Regions from separate parts of the Enterobacter cloacae complex sp. IR5418 genome, predicted to be linked through region 1. Evidence: predicted binding sites of a transcription regulator. Region 1 holds the regulator's gene; the other holds the start of a gene.

The links. The regulator Fur, encoded in region 1, represses iron uptake genes when iron is present. The targets are predictions, from matches to a motif close to ATAATAATGAGAACNACTATCAA.
Region 2: the regulator Fur is predicted to act here: its motif matches at 3,228-3,250, upstream of ACOTX7_RS11200 (TonB-dependent siderophore receptor).

Annotation. Positions count from the first base shown of each region.
Region 1 is NZ_JBMKHS010000002.1:324,305-331,888, forward strand. It holds gene glnS (glutamine--tRNA ligase) at 1-1,182, shown strand, start outside; gene chiP (chitoporin ChiP) at 1,631-3,046, shown strand; gene chiQ (ChiQ/YbfN family lipoprotein) at 3,094-3,420, shown strand; gene fur (ferric iron uptake transcriptional regulator) at 3,524-3,970, opposite strand; gene fldA (flavodoxin FldA) at 4,261-4,791, opposite strand; gene ybfE (LexA regulated protein) at 4,947-5,234, opposite strand; gene ybfF (esterase) at 5,363-6,136, opposite strand; gene seqA (replication initiation negative regulator SeqA) at 6,320-6,865, shown strand; gene pgm (phosphoglucomutase (alpha-D-glucose-1,6-bisphosphate-dependent)) at 6,890-7,584, shown strand, end outside.
Region 2 is NZ_JBMKHS010000011.1:67,002-74,585, reverse strand. It holds gene tonB (TonB system transport protein TonB) at 1-468, shown strand, start outside; gene yciA (acyl-CoA thioester hydrolase YciA) at 507-902, opposite strand; gene ACOTX7_RS11200 (TonB-dependent siderophore receptor) at 1,001-3,142, opposite strand; gene ACOTX7_RS11195 (septation protein A) at 3,367-3,906, opposite strand; gene ACOTX7_RS11190 (YciC family protein) at 3,920-4,663, opposite strand; gene ACOTX7_RS11185 (YkgJ family cysteine cluster protein) at 4,689-5,093, opposite strand; gene ompW (outer membrane protein OmpW) at 5,376-6,008, shown strand; gene ACOTX7_RS11175 (hypothetical protein) at 6,048-6,329, opposite strand; gene yedF (sulfurtransferase-like selenium metabolism protein YedF) at 6,809-7,042, opposite strand; gene yedE (selenium metabolism membrane protein YedE/FdhT) at 7,039-7,584, opposite strand, start outside.

The DNA.
Region 1 (7,584 bases):
GCTGGTGGCTTTGAAGAAGGCAAAGCGTGTCTGCGCGCCAAAATCGATATGGCGTCTCCGTTCATCGTGATGCGCGATCCGGTGCTGTACCGCATTAAGTTCGCGGAACACCACCAGACCGGTAACAAGTGGTGCATCTATCCGATGTACGACTTCACCCACTGCATCAGCGATGCGCTGGAAGGCATTACGCACTCGCTGTGTACGCTGGAGTTCCAGGACAACCGTCGTCTGTATGACTGGGTGCTGGATAACATCACCATTCCTGTGCATCCGCGCCAGTACGAGTTCTCTCGTCTGAACCTGGAATACACCGTCATGTCCAAGCGTAAGCTGAACCTGCTGGTGACCGACAAGCACGTCGAAGGCTGGGACGACCCGCGTATGCCGACCATCTCTGGCCTGCGTCGTCGTGGTTATACTTCTGCGTCCATTCGTGAATTCTGCAAACGTATTGGCGTCACCAAGCAGGACAACACCATCGAAATGGCGTCTCTGGAATCCTGCATTCGTGAAGACCTGAACGAAAACGCGCCGCGCGCGATGGCCGTGATCGATCCGGTTAAGCTGGTTATCGAAAACTACCCGCAGGGCGAAAGCGAACTGGTCTCCATGCCTAACCATCCGAACAAACCGGAAATGGGCACCCGCGACGTGCCGTTCAGCGGTGAAATCTGGATCGACCGTGCTGACTTCCGCGAAGAAGCCAACAAGCAGTACAAGCGTCTGGTGCTGGGTAAAGAAGTGCGTCTGCGTAACGCCTATGTGATCAAAGCCGAGCGCGTAGAGAAAGATGCGGAAGGTAACATCACGACCATCTTCTGTACGTACGACGCAGAGACGCTGAGCAAAGATCCGGCTGATGGTCGTAAAGTGAAAGGTGTAATCCACTGGGTGAGCGCACAGCATGCGCTGCCGGTTGAGATCCGTCTTTACGATCGTCTGTTCAGCGTGCCTAACCCAGGTGCTGCGGAAGACCTCCTGGCGGTTATCAACCCTGAGTCGCTGATTATCAAGCAGGGTTATGCCGAGCCGTCTCTGAAAGCCGCTGAAGCGGGCAAAGCGTTCCAGTTCGAACGTGAAGGCTACTTCTGCCTGGACAGCCGTTACAGCACGGCAGAAAAACCGGTATTTAACCGTACCGTCGGTCTGCGTGATACATGGACTAAAATCGGCGAATAATAACGCTGCTCTGGTCAAGGAGAAACAAACGCCGCTTATTGCGGCGTTTTTTTTATTTAATGATCATGGTATTAAGCCAGGGCTTAAAGATAAGCCGCTAAAATATCAGGTCAATGTAGTGCTACTTATTTTTCTAAAAAAAGTTTGTATTTTTACGAAATATAAAGAGGATGAAAAATAAACAGCAAATACCTGCGCGACCCGATGAAATTTCTGATATTTCCACGCCAATCCTCGCTCTCCTCTAAATGTTACAAAGTACTACGAATTATGTGCACTTCGTCATAATCCTGACTTTTGCCCACGGAAAAGCATTGATAATTCGCGTCGCGAAAAATAACCTAAAGACGGTAGTTAATTCGAGGGTATTTCTGACTACCCCTGACCTTTTGGTCTTTTCTGTTTTTCGCCGTTTAAGGCGTTTTAATTCGTGAAAGAGGAATAATCTATGCGTACGTTCAGTGGCAAACGTAGTGCGCTGGCGCTGGCTATCGCCGGTGTGACAGCAATGTCGGGCCTGGTGGTTGCACCAGAGGCAAAAGCAGCAGGTTTCATTGAAGATTCTACCCTCACGGGCGGTGTTTATTACTGGCAGCGTGAGCGTGACCGTAAAGACGTTGCGGAAGATAAATACAAAACTAACCTTTCTCACTCCACCTGGAACGCCAACCTGGATTTCCAGTCAGGCTATGCCGCCGATATGTTTGGTCTGGATATTGCGGCATTCACGGCAATCGAAATGGCTGAAAACGGCGACAGCGGCCACCCGAACGAAATTGCGTTCTCCTCCAGCAATAAAGCCTATGACGAAGACTGGTCCGGTGATAAAAGCGGTATCAGCCTGTATAAAGCGGCTGCAAAATTCAAATACGGCCCGGTGTGGGCACGTGGGGGCTATATTCAGCCAACCGGTCAAACGCTGTTAGCGCCGCACTGGAGCTTTATGCCGGGTACCTACCAGGGCGCGGAAGCCGGGGCTAACTTTGACTACGGCGATGCGGGCGCGTTGAGCTTCTCCTATATGTGGACCAACGAGTACAAAGCACCGTGGCACATTGAGATGGACAAGTTCTACCAGGGCGATCGTAAAACCAAAGTGGATTATCTCCACTCTTTGGGTTTGAAATACGACTTTAAAAATGACTTTGTCCTGGAAGCAGCGTTTGGTCAGGCTGAAGGCTACATGGATCAGTACTTTGCTAAAGCATCGTATAAATTCGATATCGCTGGCAGCCCACTCTCTACCAGCTATCAGTTCTATGGCGCACGTGACAAAGCCGATGCGCAAAATAACTTAAGGACTAATGATGAGGTCGCGCTGGCCAACGACTTATATGACGGTACTGCCTGGCTGCAAGCCTTAACGTTTGGCTATAAGATCGGCCAGGTGGATCTGCGCCTTGAGGGTACATGGGTTAAGGCTGACGGTAATCAGGGCTTCTTCCTGCAACGCATGACGCCAACCTACGCTTCATCAAACGGACGTTTAGATATCTGGTGGGATAACCGTTCTGATTTCAACGCCAATGGTGAAAAGGCGGTGTTCTTCGGCGCGATGTACGACCTCAAAAACTGGAACCTTGCAGGATGGTCCGTTGGGGCGTCCTACGCTTACGGTTGGGATGCTAAACCAAGCAGCGCGCCGATCTACGATCAGAGCCAGCGCCTGAAAGAGTCTGCCTATAGCCTGGATGCTGCCTATGTCCTCCAGGATGGCCGTGCCAAGGGAACCATGTTCAAGCTGCATTTCACTCAGTATGACAACCACTCCGATCTGCCAAGCTACGGCGGGGGATATAACAACATCTTCCAGGATGAGCGTGACGTGAAATTCATGGTCATTGCGCCATTCACAATCTTCTGATGAACACGCTGGCGGGTGAAGTCCCGCCAGCATGGAGACTGCACATGATGAAAAAATGGGTAATCGTTGCGCTGCTGGCATCGGGGCTGGTGGCGTGTGCGCAGGATCAGGCGCAGAAAGAAGACTCCCGTCTGAAGGAGGCGTATAGCGCCTGCATCAATACAGCACAAGGATCGCCAGAGAAGATTGAAGCCTGCCAGAGCGTGCTGAATGTGCTGAAAAAAGAGAAAGCGCATGAGCAGTTTGCGACGCAGGAAAGCGTTCGCGTGATGGATTACCAGGCCTGTATTCAGGCGCGTAAAACCGGTAACGATCAGGAAGTGGCGAAGCGTTGCGATAAGATCTGGGACGAGATACGCAATAACAACAAATAAGTTATTTTCACGCCCGGTGGCGCTGCGCTACCGGGCTTTTTATTGCCCAAAAAAGGCAAAAAAAAAGCCAACCTTACGGCTGGCTCAGAGTATGTACACTCGCTTATTTTGCGTCGTGCGCATGTTCATTTTCACGGCAATCACCTTCAGCGCAGTGACCGTACAGGTACAGGCTGTGGTTGGTCAGGCGGATGCCATGACGGGCGGCGATTTCACGCTGGCGTGATTCAATGGAATCATCGCTGAATTCAATGACCTTGCCACAGTCGAGGCAGATCAGGTGATCGTGGTGGTGCTGCTGAGTCAGTTCGAACACGGATTTACCGCCTTCGAAATTATGACGAGTAACAATGCCCGCGTCATCAAACTGGTTCAGCACACGATAGACGGTTGCCAGCCCAATCTCTTCACCCATATCGATAAGACGCTTATAAAGGTCTTCCGCACTGACATGGTGATTGTCTGGCCCCTGAAGCACTTCAAGGATTTTTAACCGAGGAAGCGTTACTTTCAGGCCAGCTTTCTTTAATGCGGTATTGTTGTCAGTCATGCGGAATCTGTCCTGTTGCTAAACGATTCACTTCAAAAGAAGAAGTGACAGAAAATGCACTTGGGATAATGCGTCTCATTATAGAACTGCCATGGCTAAATGAAAACTGCAAGTCTCAAGCAAAGTATGCTTATAAAAACGTGGTATCACCAACAAACTTGTTCGATGGCACCCACTTTTTACCAGGGGGATATTGTACAGGTCTGGACAAAAAAGTTAAAAGTTTGTAGCAATTAATTTAATCGGTTTTACCTGGAAACGGGCGCAACCGGAGTTGCGCCGCAGGGAAATCAGGCGTTAAGGATATCGTCCAGGTTCAGCTCTTCACGAACCTGCTTAACCCATTTTTCAACACGCTCAGCGGTCAGCTCTGGCTGACGGTCTTCATCAATGGCCAGGCCAACGAAGTGATCGTCATCGGCCAGCCCTTTGGACGCTTCGAAGTGGTAACCGGCTGTTGGCCAGTGACCGACGATCGCCGCACCGCGTGGCTCAATGATGTCGCGAATGGTGCCCAGCGCATCACAGAAATACTCTGCATAGTCTTCCTGATCGCCACAACCGAACAGGGCAACCAGCTTGCCGTTGAAGTCTACTTCTTCCAGCGTTGGGAAGAAATCGTCCCAGTCACACTGTGCTTCACCGTAGTACCAGGTCGGGATGCCCAGCAGCAGGATGTCATAGCCCTCGAGATCTTCTTTGCTGCTCTTGGCGATGTCATGCACATCAGCAACGTCTTTACCGAGCTGTTTTTGAATGTTTTTTGCGATATTTTCAGTATTGCCGGTATCACTGCCAAAGAAAATGCCGATGATTGCCATGAGTAAAATAACCTCTTGAAACTTAATGGTATGGTGGCGCAAATTGTCCACGGATAAGGGCAATAATAGCAGAACAGGCAACCCTGCGGAAACAGCTATCACGCAGGACTGCACTCTGTGCTACATGAAAAAGGTAATATTGGGGATTTTCTGACTCACGCCTTGCCGCGTAACGTCTCAAGCTGGGCGATCAGCATCTCTTCGATCAGTTCGCTGCGGCTGATGTTGCGCGCGTCAGCTAACTCGTTAAGCGCATCGACGGCATCGGCATTCAGCTTCAGTTCGACACGCTTAAGTCCACGATTTTTATCGCGTTTAAGCTGGTTGCGTTTATTGATACGCAGCTGTTCATCGCGCGAAAGCGGATTCGTTTTCGGTCGTCCCGGTCGACGCTCATTCGCGAACAGATCTAGTGTCGTACGGTCCGTTTGTTCTTTGGCCATGATTCTGAGACTTCGGGGGAAACACGCCGCCCTGCTAATGCCCGGGCGATAAGCGCGCCATCATACATTACCCAAATCCACACGCCAACGACTGGAAGCCCGTCGGCTTCCGGTCGCTGGCTTTTTAATCAATTCGCAGTATCAGTAAGATAGCGGCGAATGGCGCGCAGGACGGCATCCGGTTTTTCCGCGTGTACCCAGTGCCCGGCACCGGCAATGGCGTGAGCACGGGCCTGCGGGAACTGTGCCAGCAGCGTGTCTCGGTACGCGTCAGTAACGTAAGGGGAGTTGCCGCCGCGAATAAAGAGGGTAGGGTGTGGCCAGGCGGGCACGGTTTCCCAACCCACAATATGCGAATACTGATCCCAGAGCACCGGGACGTTAAAGCGCCATTGTCCGTCAACAAACGATTTCAGCAGGAACTGCACCACGCCTTCTTCATCGAGATGTTCGCGCATAACGGTAGCCGCTTGCTGGCGTGTGGAGACGCCTGACGCCGTCACGGCGTTGATTGCAGCGAAAATCTCATCGTGACGACGAACGTCGTAATTGACGGGGGCCACGTCAATGACCACCAGCCCGGAGATCCGCTCAGGGGCCAGCGCAGTGAGCGCCATCACCGCTTTGCCGCCCATTGAATGCCCGATGAACGTCGCTTTCTGGATATCGTTCGCATCGAGGGTGTCACGCAGATCCTGCGCCATGGCGGCGTAGGTCATCTCCTCCGAGCGCCCGGAAAGTCCGTGATTGCGCATATCAACCTGGAGGATCTCGTGATCGGTCACTAAATCGCGCGCCAGCACGCCCAGGTTATCCAGGCTACCAAACAGGCCGTGAACCAGTACGATGGGAGAATTATTGTTCGGCGATTGTGCAGTTTGCGCTCGGGTATTCAATTTCATGGCAAAGTTCTTTTTTTAGGTTTGTCAGGTTAGGGTATCATGTTGACCATTCTGCCGCCCGGGGGCAAGGATCCAGTTTAATCCGACTTTTGCCGCCAACCTGGTTTGACGCTATCCGCTGTTGGGATTTGACCTTATAATCTCAACGACTTGTATTCAGATAAGATATCGCACTGGATTAAGATGAAAACAATCGAAGTTGATGACGAACTCTATCAGTATATTGCCAGCCAGACGCGGCATATTGGGGAGAGCGCGTCTGACATTTTACGGCGCATGCTTAAAATTTCCGCCGCCTCACAGCCCACTCCTGTCACTAAAGATGTCGTGTCTCAGCCGAGCGTTGTTGCACAAGTAAAACCTGCCGTCATGCCGGCAAAAGACAAAGTGCGCGCGATGCGCGAGCTGCTGCTGTCCGATGAATATGCAGAGCAGAAAAAGGCGGTTAACCGCTTTATGCTGGTGCTGTCTACACTTTACTCTCTGGATCACAAAGCATTTGCTGAAGCGACAGAGTCGCTGCACGGTCGCACGCGCGTTTACTTTGCAGGCGACGAGCAGACCCTGTTGCAAAATGGCAACCAAACCAAACCCAAACATGTTCCCGGTACGCCATACTGGGTGATCACCAACACCAATACGGGCCGCAAGTGCAGCATGATCGAACATATCATGCAATCCATGCAGTTCCCGGCGGAATTGATCGAAAAGGTTTGCGGTACAATTTAACCCTTGCATCAGAAGGACCAGGCAATGGCAAATCACAGCCGTGCAGGACAACCTGCACAACAACGCGATTTGATTAACGTCGCTCAACTGACCGCGCAGTACTACGTGCTGAAACCGGTCGTGGGCAACGCAGAACACGCAGTGAAGTTTGGTACATCTGGCCACCGCGGCAGCGCGGCGCGCCATAGCTTTAACGAACCGCACATTCTGGCCATTGCTCAGGCCATCGCGGAAGAGCGCGCCAAAAATGGCGTCACCGGTCCGTGCTATGTAGGGAAAGATACCCACGCCCTGTCTGAACCTGCTTTTATCTCCGTACTGGAAGTGCTGGCGGCGAACGGCGTAGACGTGATTGTTCAGGAGAACAACGGTTTCACGCCAACGCCTGCGGTGTCTAACGCTATTCTGGTACACAACAAAAAAGGTGGCGCGCAGGCTGACGGTATTGTCATCACCCCGTCCCACAATCCACCGGAAGATGGCGGCATCAAGTACAACCCACCTAACGGTGGTCCGGCAGATACCAACGTCACGAAAGTGGTGGAAGATCGTGCCAACGCGTTGCTGGCTAACGGTCTGAACGGCGTGAAGCGCATCTCGCTGGATGAAGCCATGGCCTCCGGTCATGTGAAAGAGCAGGACCTGGTGCAGCCGTTTGTGGAAGGGCTGGCGGATATCGTTGATATGGCCGCGATCCAGAAAGCTGGCCTGAAACTGGG
Region 2 (7,584 bases), on a different contig from region 1:
GTGATCCACAAGCCAGAGCCGAAACCGAAGCCGAAACCGAAGCCAAAACCCAAGCCGGTTAAAAAGGTGGAAGAACGCCCGAAACGTGAAGTGCGGCCGGTAGAGCCACGCGCCACGCAGCCGGTTGAAAACACCGCCCCGTCGCGTCCGCTGATGAATAACACCACGACCGCGACAAAACCGACGGTAACGGCGCCAGCAGGCCCGCGCGCACTGAGCCGAAACCAGCCGCAGTACCCGGCGCGTGCTCAGGCGTTACGTATTGAAGGGCGTGTACGGGTGAAATTTGACGTTACGGCTGATGGACGTGTGGATAATGTGGAAATTCTGTCCGCACAGCCCGCGAATATGTTTGAGCGTGAAGTCAAATCGGCCATGCGCAGGTGGCGCTATGAAGCCGGTAAACCCGGCAATGGGTTGATTGTGAACATTGTCTTCCGCCTGAACGGCGGGGCACAGATGGAATAAAAGAAGCCTCCGCAAGGAGGCTTCTTTTTACCTGAGGATCAGTCCCGTGGGAGCTGACGAGGCTTACCGTCGCTATCCACCGCGACATAGATGAATAATGCCTCTGTCGCCTTATAGCGCTGACCAATCGGTTCAGAAGAGACTTTTTTCACCCACACCTCAATGTTGATGGAGACAGACGTATTGCCGCGTTTTACGCAGCGTGCGTAACAGCACACTACATCACCCACCGCAACCGGACGCAGGAAGGTCATGCCATCTACCCGGACGGTTACCACGCGCCCATGCGCAATCTCTTTGGCCAGGATTGCACCGCCCATATCCATTTGCGACATCAACCAGCCGCCAAAAATATCGCCATTGGCATTCGTATCCGCAGGCATTGCCAGTGTGCGTAAAACCAGTTCGCCCTGAGGGGCGTCATTTGTTGTCATTGTTTTTAAACTCGTAACTGAAGACTTCAGGCGGGATGCTACTATGATTTCTGGCTGGAGAGAATAGGGTTAGCGCCCGCAGAGCAGGCGCCTGAGGGTCAGAAGGAGAGGGTCACGCCTGCGTAATACGCACGGCCTGGTTCGTTATAGGTCGATGCACCGTCATTTTCTCGGTAAATCTGCTTATCAAAGAGGTTGCTGATCCCGGCATTCAGGCGGAGATCTTTTGTCAGCTGATAATTGCTGCCGATCCCAACGATGGAATAGGCGCCAATCTCTTTATCTGACATCGCATTCTGCTCTTTGCGGATTTCAGCATTTTCTCTTGGCTTCTGGCGGCCATACATCGTCCAGCTAAGGTTCGCTGAAAGTTTACTGTTAACCTGCCAGTCGAGCATCGTGTTGACGGTATATTTTGGAATAATCGACAGAGGGTTGCCGGTGTCTTTACTTTCAGACTGAATCATATACGTCGCATTGGTACGCCAGGTTAGCGTGTCGCGGATAACCGGGACGGTGAGGTTGCCTTCCAGCCCCTCAACAACAGCCTTTCCTCCGTTCTGCCACTGAAGGATATTTGCGCCGCTGCTTGTCTGGCCCAGCACATTCGTTCCTGAAACAATCTTGTTTTTGTAATCGTTGCGGAACCAGGTTATGCCAGCCTCGTAGCCTTCCAGCGCAAAGGCCAGGCCAATCTCTTTGTTCACGCTGATTTCAGGATCCAGATCCGGGTTACCTAACAGGTAACAGCTTCCTTCGGAAACGTTGTTCGGGCAGCCATTTCCGCGGGTGGAAAGCAGATAGCCTTCGCTGGATTGATACAGGTTTGGCGCTTTAAATACCCGAGCGATACCTGCTTTAACCTTGAACATGTCGCCCAAATCCTGAGAGAGGTTCAGGCTCGGGCTCCAGTTGCTGCCAAACTGATTGTGATAATCAAAGCGGATCCCTGGGATCAGGTTGGTGCCCTGGCGCGCTTCAATATTATCCTCAAGATAGATGCCAGTGAGGTCAGCGCTGTTTTTGCTGTTGCGCTCAGAAGCCGTACCGGGAACGCCGTTAATCACTTCTCCCGACACATTTGTCGCCTGCATTGAGGCCGGATCGTTCAGTTCATCACGGTTCCATTCTGCACCGACGGTTAGCGTCTGTTCGACCAGCCAGAAGAAAGGAATGTTCAGTTCACCCGTTGAACGGTATGACTCCAGCCGGCTGGTATCGTATTTATCGCTATTGATCATCCCCTCAACTTTGCCCGTAGAGCCTTCTTCCAGGCGGGTGTTGTTGGTCTTTTCATAATAAACACCGAACTTTGACTGACCCCAGTCCCAGATGCCGTTGTGCGTAATGCCATAAGACTGGCGGTACATTCGGTTCGTTTCGTGTCCATACAGGGACGACACCAAACCGTCAGGGCTGACGTTGCTGTTGCTGTATTGAGTATCACCCGCGTAGATATTGCCCTGGCGGCTGTAGCTGTAGTCGAAATCGATAATCTGCTGTGGCGTGAGTTTCCAGGAGAGCAGGGCATTAATGTCCTTGTTGCGCACGCCTTCACGTCCGGCGGCGTAAGAGCCATTTTGCGCGGTGTTGATGTCCTGCGCATCTGCGTCAGTTTTGTTGATATTCCCGTACAGGCGCATCGTTAACGCATCGCCCGCAAGGGGGCCGCTCAGATCAAAATTAGCGCGTTTCGTCGCTCCCTCTTTATCATTTTCAGGCTGGTTAGTGTACAGGGAGAGCGAGCCGTGCCAGTCGTTGGTCGGGCGTTTGGTAATGATGTTGACGACGCCGCCAGCCGCCCCCGAACCATAGCGGGCGGCAGCAGGTCCCCGGAGCACTTCAATGCGCTCAACCATCTCTGGCGGAACCCAGTTGGTATCTCCGCGGGTGTCGCGCTCCCCGCGCCAGCTGTAGCGCACCGAGTTACGTGACGTCACCGGCACACCGTCAATCAGAATCAGCGTGTTCTCCGGCCCCATACCGCGGATGTCGACCTGGCGATTGTTACCGCGGCTGCCTGTCGCGCTGTTTCCGGTGAGGTTAACCCCGGGCATTTTGCGAATAATTTCAGAAAGATCGTTAACCGGTGGATCCTTTTCTATGTCCTTTGCCGTGATGATGGAAACCCCCGGCTGTTGCTTCAGCGCCTCTTCAGCGGTGGCCTGAACAACCATTGTTTCACCATCGGCGAGAGGATCTTCCGCTGCGTGTGCGCTCTGGTATAACGTTGAAAGAATGGCGAGCGTAAGTTTGCCGGGGCAAATCTTATTATGTTATTCATCAACTCATTTCCATTTGTTAAAAATGCGATGACGAATATTAATGATAGTCATTCTCATTACAATAAAGTGACAGCAATCTCCATAAAATCTTCATGATTCAGCCATTTTCGCAGGAAGGTTGTAGAGAAAAGAGGAGGCGGGAAAAGAGGCCAGATCGCGCGGCGATCTGGCCCGAAGGATTACTGCTTGTCATCCTGCGGCATGTGGCGATAAATATAAACGCCGCTGAGCAGGGTGAAGATAAGGGTCAGTGCCGTCAGGCCAAACACCTTGAAGTTGACCCAGATATTCTGCGGCAGCCAGAAAGCGATGTAGATATTCGCCAGACCACAGAGAATAAAAAATAGCGCCCAGGCGATATTCAGACGTCCCCACACTGCCTGCGGCAGCGTCAGTTCTTTCCCCAGCATGCGCTGGATCAGCGGCTTCTTCATCACCCACTGGCTGATGAGCAGCGCGCCCGCAAACAGGCCGTAAATCACCGTGACCTTCCATTTGATAAATTCATCATTGTGGAAGAACAACGTCAGACCACCAAACACCGCCACCATCAGGAAGGTGATAAGCGCCATCTTTTCAACTTTGCGATAGCGAACCCAGCTGTAAATCAGCACCACAGCCGTTGCCACAATCAGCGCCAGCGTGCCGGCATAAATGTCGTACAGCTTATAAAAAGCGAAAAATACGATCAGCGGTAAAAAATCAAGAAACTGCTTCATTCTGCGATCCCAGTTACTGACGAATTAACATGTACAGGCGGAACAAATAGACCAGCAGCACGGCTGAAATCAGATTGCTCAGCGTATTGGCGACAACCGCTCCGACGTTTGGCGTTAACACCGCAAAATTCGGCGCAAACAGCAATAGCAGAGTCTTGGCCAGCAACCAGCTGATAACGGCCGGGGCAACCAGACGCATATTCGCCCACGCGAGCCTTATGCTGCTGCGCATGGCGGTGAAAATGCCCATTTTGTCCTGCACAACCATTACTGGCGCGAATGAAAGTACGATAGCCAGCAGCACGCCCGGAACAACCACCAGCATTATCCCCATCTGGACCAGCAGCGTGGTCAGGAAAATGAGGATAAACAGTTTCGGCAGTACCGGCGCACTGGCCCCGATTGCACGTAACGCGCTGACGCGTTGTCCGGCAGACACCAGCTGGATCATCAGCAGCACGCCACCCGCCAGAATGGCGTTGCCAATCAGGCCCGAGAAGGTAGAGGCCGCAGATGCGCGCAGCAAGATTTGCTGTTGCTCTGGCGTCATATTCTGCACAAGGTCAAACAACCCTGCGCTGCCTGCAAGATGATCCCCCTGGCTCAGCGTGGCAATCTGTTCATCACTGGGTGAGAACGCATGACCCAGCACCACCGTAATAAAGGCGCACAACAACGCGATCAGTAAAAAGGTAATGAACTGATTGCGGAAAAAATTTCCCGTGTCACGGTAGACAGACTTCGCCGTGATAGACATGCACTCTCCTTGAGTATTGCAGGTGTTAATTAGCCGGCAATTGTACACCGGATAACACGCTGGTGGCAGCATCAAGGCTTGTATGGAAAAGCATATCTTTGTAAAGCGGCGGTAATCCATAGCGGGCGCGGGCGCGATTGCATGCCTCATTGACCTGTCCATCCTCTCCCGACATCGCGAAAGCGCGACACGGGCTGGGGCGATCCGCGTAAATAGAACAGCGTGTGGATACCCCAGGCTCACCTTGCAGCGCCACACAGCGGCTCTGTTTTTGGTTCGTGCCGCGCATACAGCGCAGAAAAGGGGTTAAGGGTTCTGTGAGATCAACCGGAACGGTGCCGCCGCCATCGCTGGCTTCAGCCCAGTAGAAAGAGACTCGAAAATACGCACAACAGGCTCCGCACGTCATGCACGGGTTATGATCACTCATGGCACACCTGCAAAAGAAGAACGCATCAAATCACATTGTGAGAGCGATAAATTATCCAGCCGCTACAGGAAGCGCAAGAGAGGGGAAACAGAAAATTTTGTAACCATGAAATGCCAAAAATTGACGTCGTAACAACTTATTGCTTTATGAGGCGTCACTAAAAATTAACCTAGATCAATGAATGTTAACTTACTGGTTTTAATGTGATCTGTGTTAGATCACTTATTACTCATTTGTGAGTATATTCTCCTCCGCAATTAAAACCACAACGATGGAGCGGATATGAAAAAATTAGCGGTGGCAGCCCTTATCTTAAGCAGTCTCTCTGGCGGCGCGTACGCGCATGAAGCAGGCGAATTCTTTATTCGTGCCGGTTCGGCAACGGTACGTCCAACGGAAGGGTCCGACAATGTACTGGGTATGGGCGGGTTCAACGTCAGCAATAACACCCAGTTAGGCCTGACGTTTACGTATATGGCAACGGATAACATTGGCGTCGAGCTTTTAGCCGCCACGCCATTCCGTCACCGCGTCGGTTTAGGTCCGACCGGGGACATTGCCACGGTTCACCATTTACCCCCAACGCTGATGGCGCAGTGGTACTTTGGCGATTCCAGCAGCAAGGTGCGCCCTTATATTGGGGCAGGTGTTAACTACACCACCTTCTTTGATGAGAAATTTAACGATACCGGAAAAGAGGCCGGGCTTTCCGACCTTAGTCTGAAAGACTCGTGGGGCGTGGCGGGGCAGGTTGGTCTGGATTACCTGATTAACCGTGACTGGCTGATCAACGCCTCGGTCTGGTACATGGATATTGATACCGACGTTCGCTTCAAGGCGGGCGGTGAGCAGCAGAGTATCAGTACCCGTCTGGATCCGTGGGTATTTATGTTCTCTGCGGGTTACCGTTTCTGATGCGTAAAAAACTGGCCGCATAGCGGCCAGTGTCGAACGTCAAAAGAATGGATAAACGGGGCGTTCGTCCAGCTTCATGCAGTGCCTGAGCGTCGATTCGCCATCATACAGGTAGCTGAACGCATCGCGTGAAATGGAATGGAAAAGAACATCCCCGTTTGCAAAAGGAATAATTTCGGTATCACCGACACGCTTATGACCCGCGCCGGTTTCAAAATGCCCGGGCCACTTTTCCTGGGTGTGGTCGTAGACGTGCAGAATGACTTCGACCAGGCCGCGTTCCGGGCAGTTCAGCCGCAAAAACGTCGATGAGAAATTCAAAGACGAAACGTGAAATGAGATAAAAAAAAGCAAAAATCCAAAACATCTAAACAACATCAACTCATTAAAGCCATACTCAAACCAGACGTAAGATTTTACTTAAGTATAAAATTTTCCTGTTGCTGTGGATCAATAAGAGTTACTTTTCAATAACGTATATATTAAGCCTTCCTTGCCCGGTATTTCTCTGGAAACGATATATCCCTGAAAGGACGTTAATTGCTGTAAGGTGGTTCTTCCATTCATCTGGCTGGAGGGAATATCCCCAACATCAAATTTGAGTGTCCGGTATGTGCAGGCAAACAGTTTCATTTCACCACGTTTAGCCCGACGTACAGCCAACCTCATGGTGCGGTCTGTTCAGTTTGCGGTACCCGCCTCACCCCCCATTCATGCCTCCCCAAACTTAAAAGGCGACGGTGGCTAAAGCCAGCAAGCTGAAACAAGGCCTCCCGTAGAGGCCTTTTTTGTACCGGGAGTTACTTCTGAATCAAATACCGTATGGTCGGCCCGTCCTGCTGGATATCCAGCACGGTATAGCCGTGGTTTTTGGCATCAAGCGGAATGTTATTGATGGATTGCGGACAATCGCTCACCACCTCCAGAATTTCCCCTTTTTTGAGCTGCGGTAGCGCTTCAAGCGTGGCGACGGCCGGGTAAGGGCAAGGTTCACCCACCATATCGAGACGATAGTCAGGCACGATCTCTTTCATGCGGCATTCTCCTGGGTTTCAATTTTGACGGTGGCGCGTCGGAAGAAGCGCTTCTCTTGCGCAACAACCAGCAAGAAGGCGATCAGCAGCAGGGCATAGGTCACCATCAGTCCTCCGAGCGGACCAAAGGTATTCAGCAGATTAACCTTGTCCCAGTTTGTTGCCAGTAACGGTGAGACGTCATCCCAGTAGTACGCCAGGACGGTAGAGCCAATCACATTACCCAGACCGACCCACCAGTAATGCACCTGACCTTCCACGGCGCGATACATCCAGCCAGTTTCACACCCGCCCGCCAGCACGATGCCGAAACCAAACAACAGCCCGCCAATGACCGCATTAGGACCGGTCCACATGATTTTCGGTTCCACACCGAGCTGAACGTAGCTGAAGATGCCGATCGCGCTCACGGCCATCCCGGCAATAATGGCTTTCGCCATCATGGTGCGTCCGGTGATCCACATATCGCGAAACGCGGAGGTGAAGCAGATCTGCGCGCGTTCAATCAGCAGACCAAAACCGACGCCGAACAGCATGGCCAG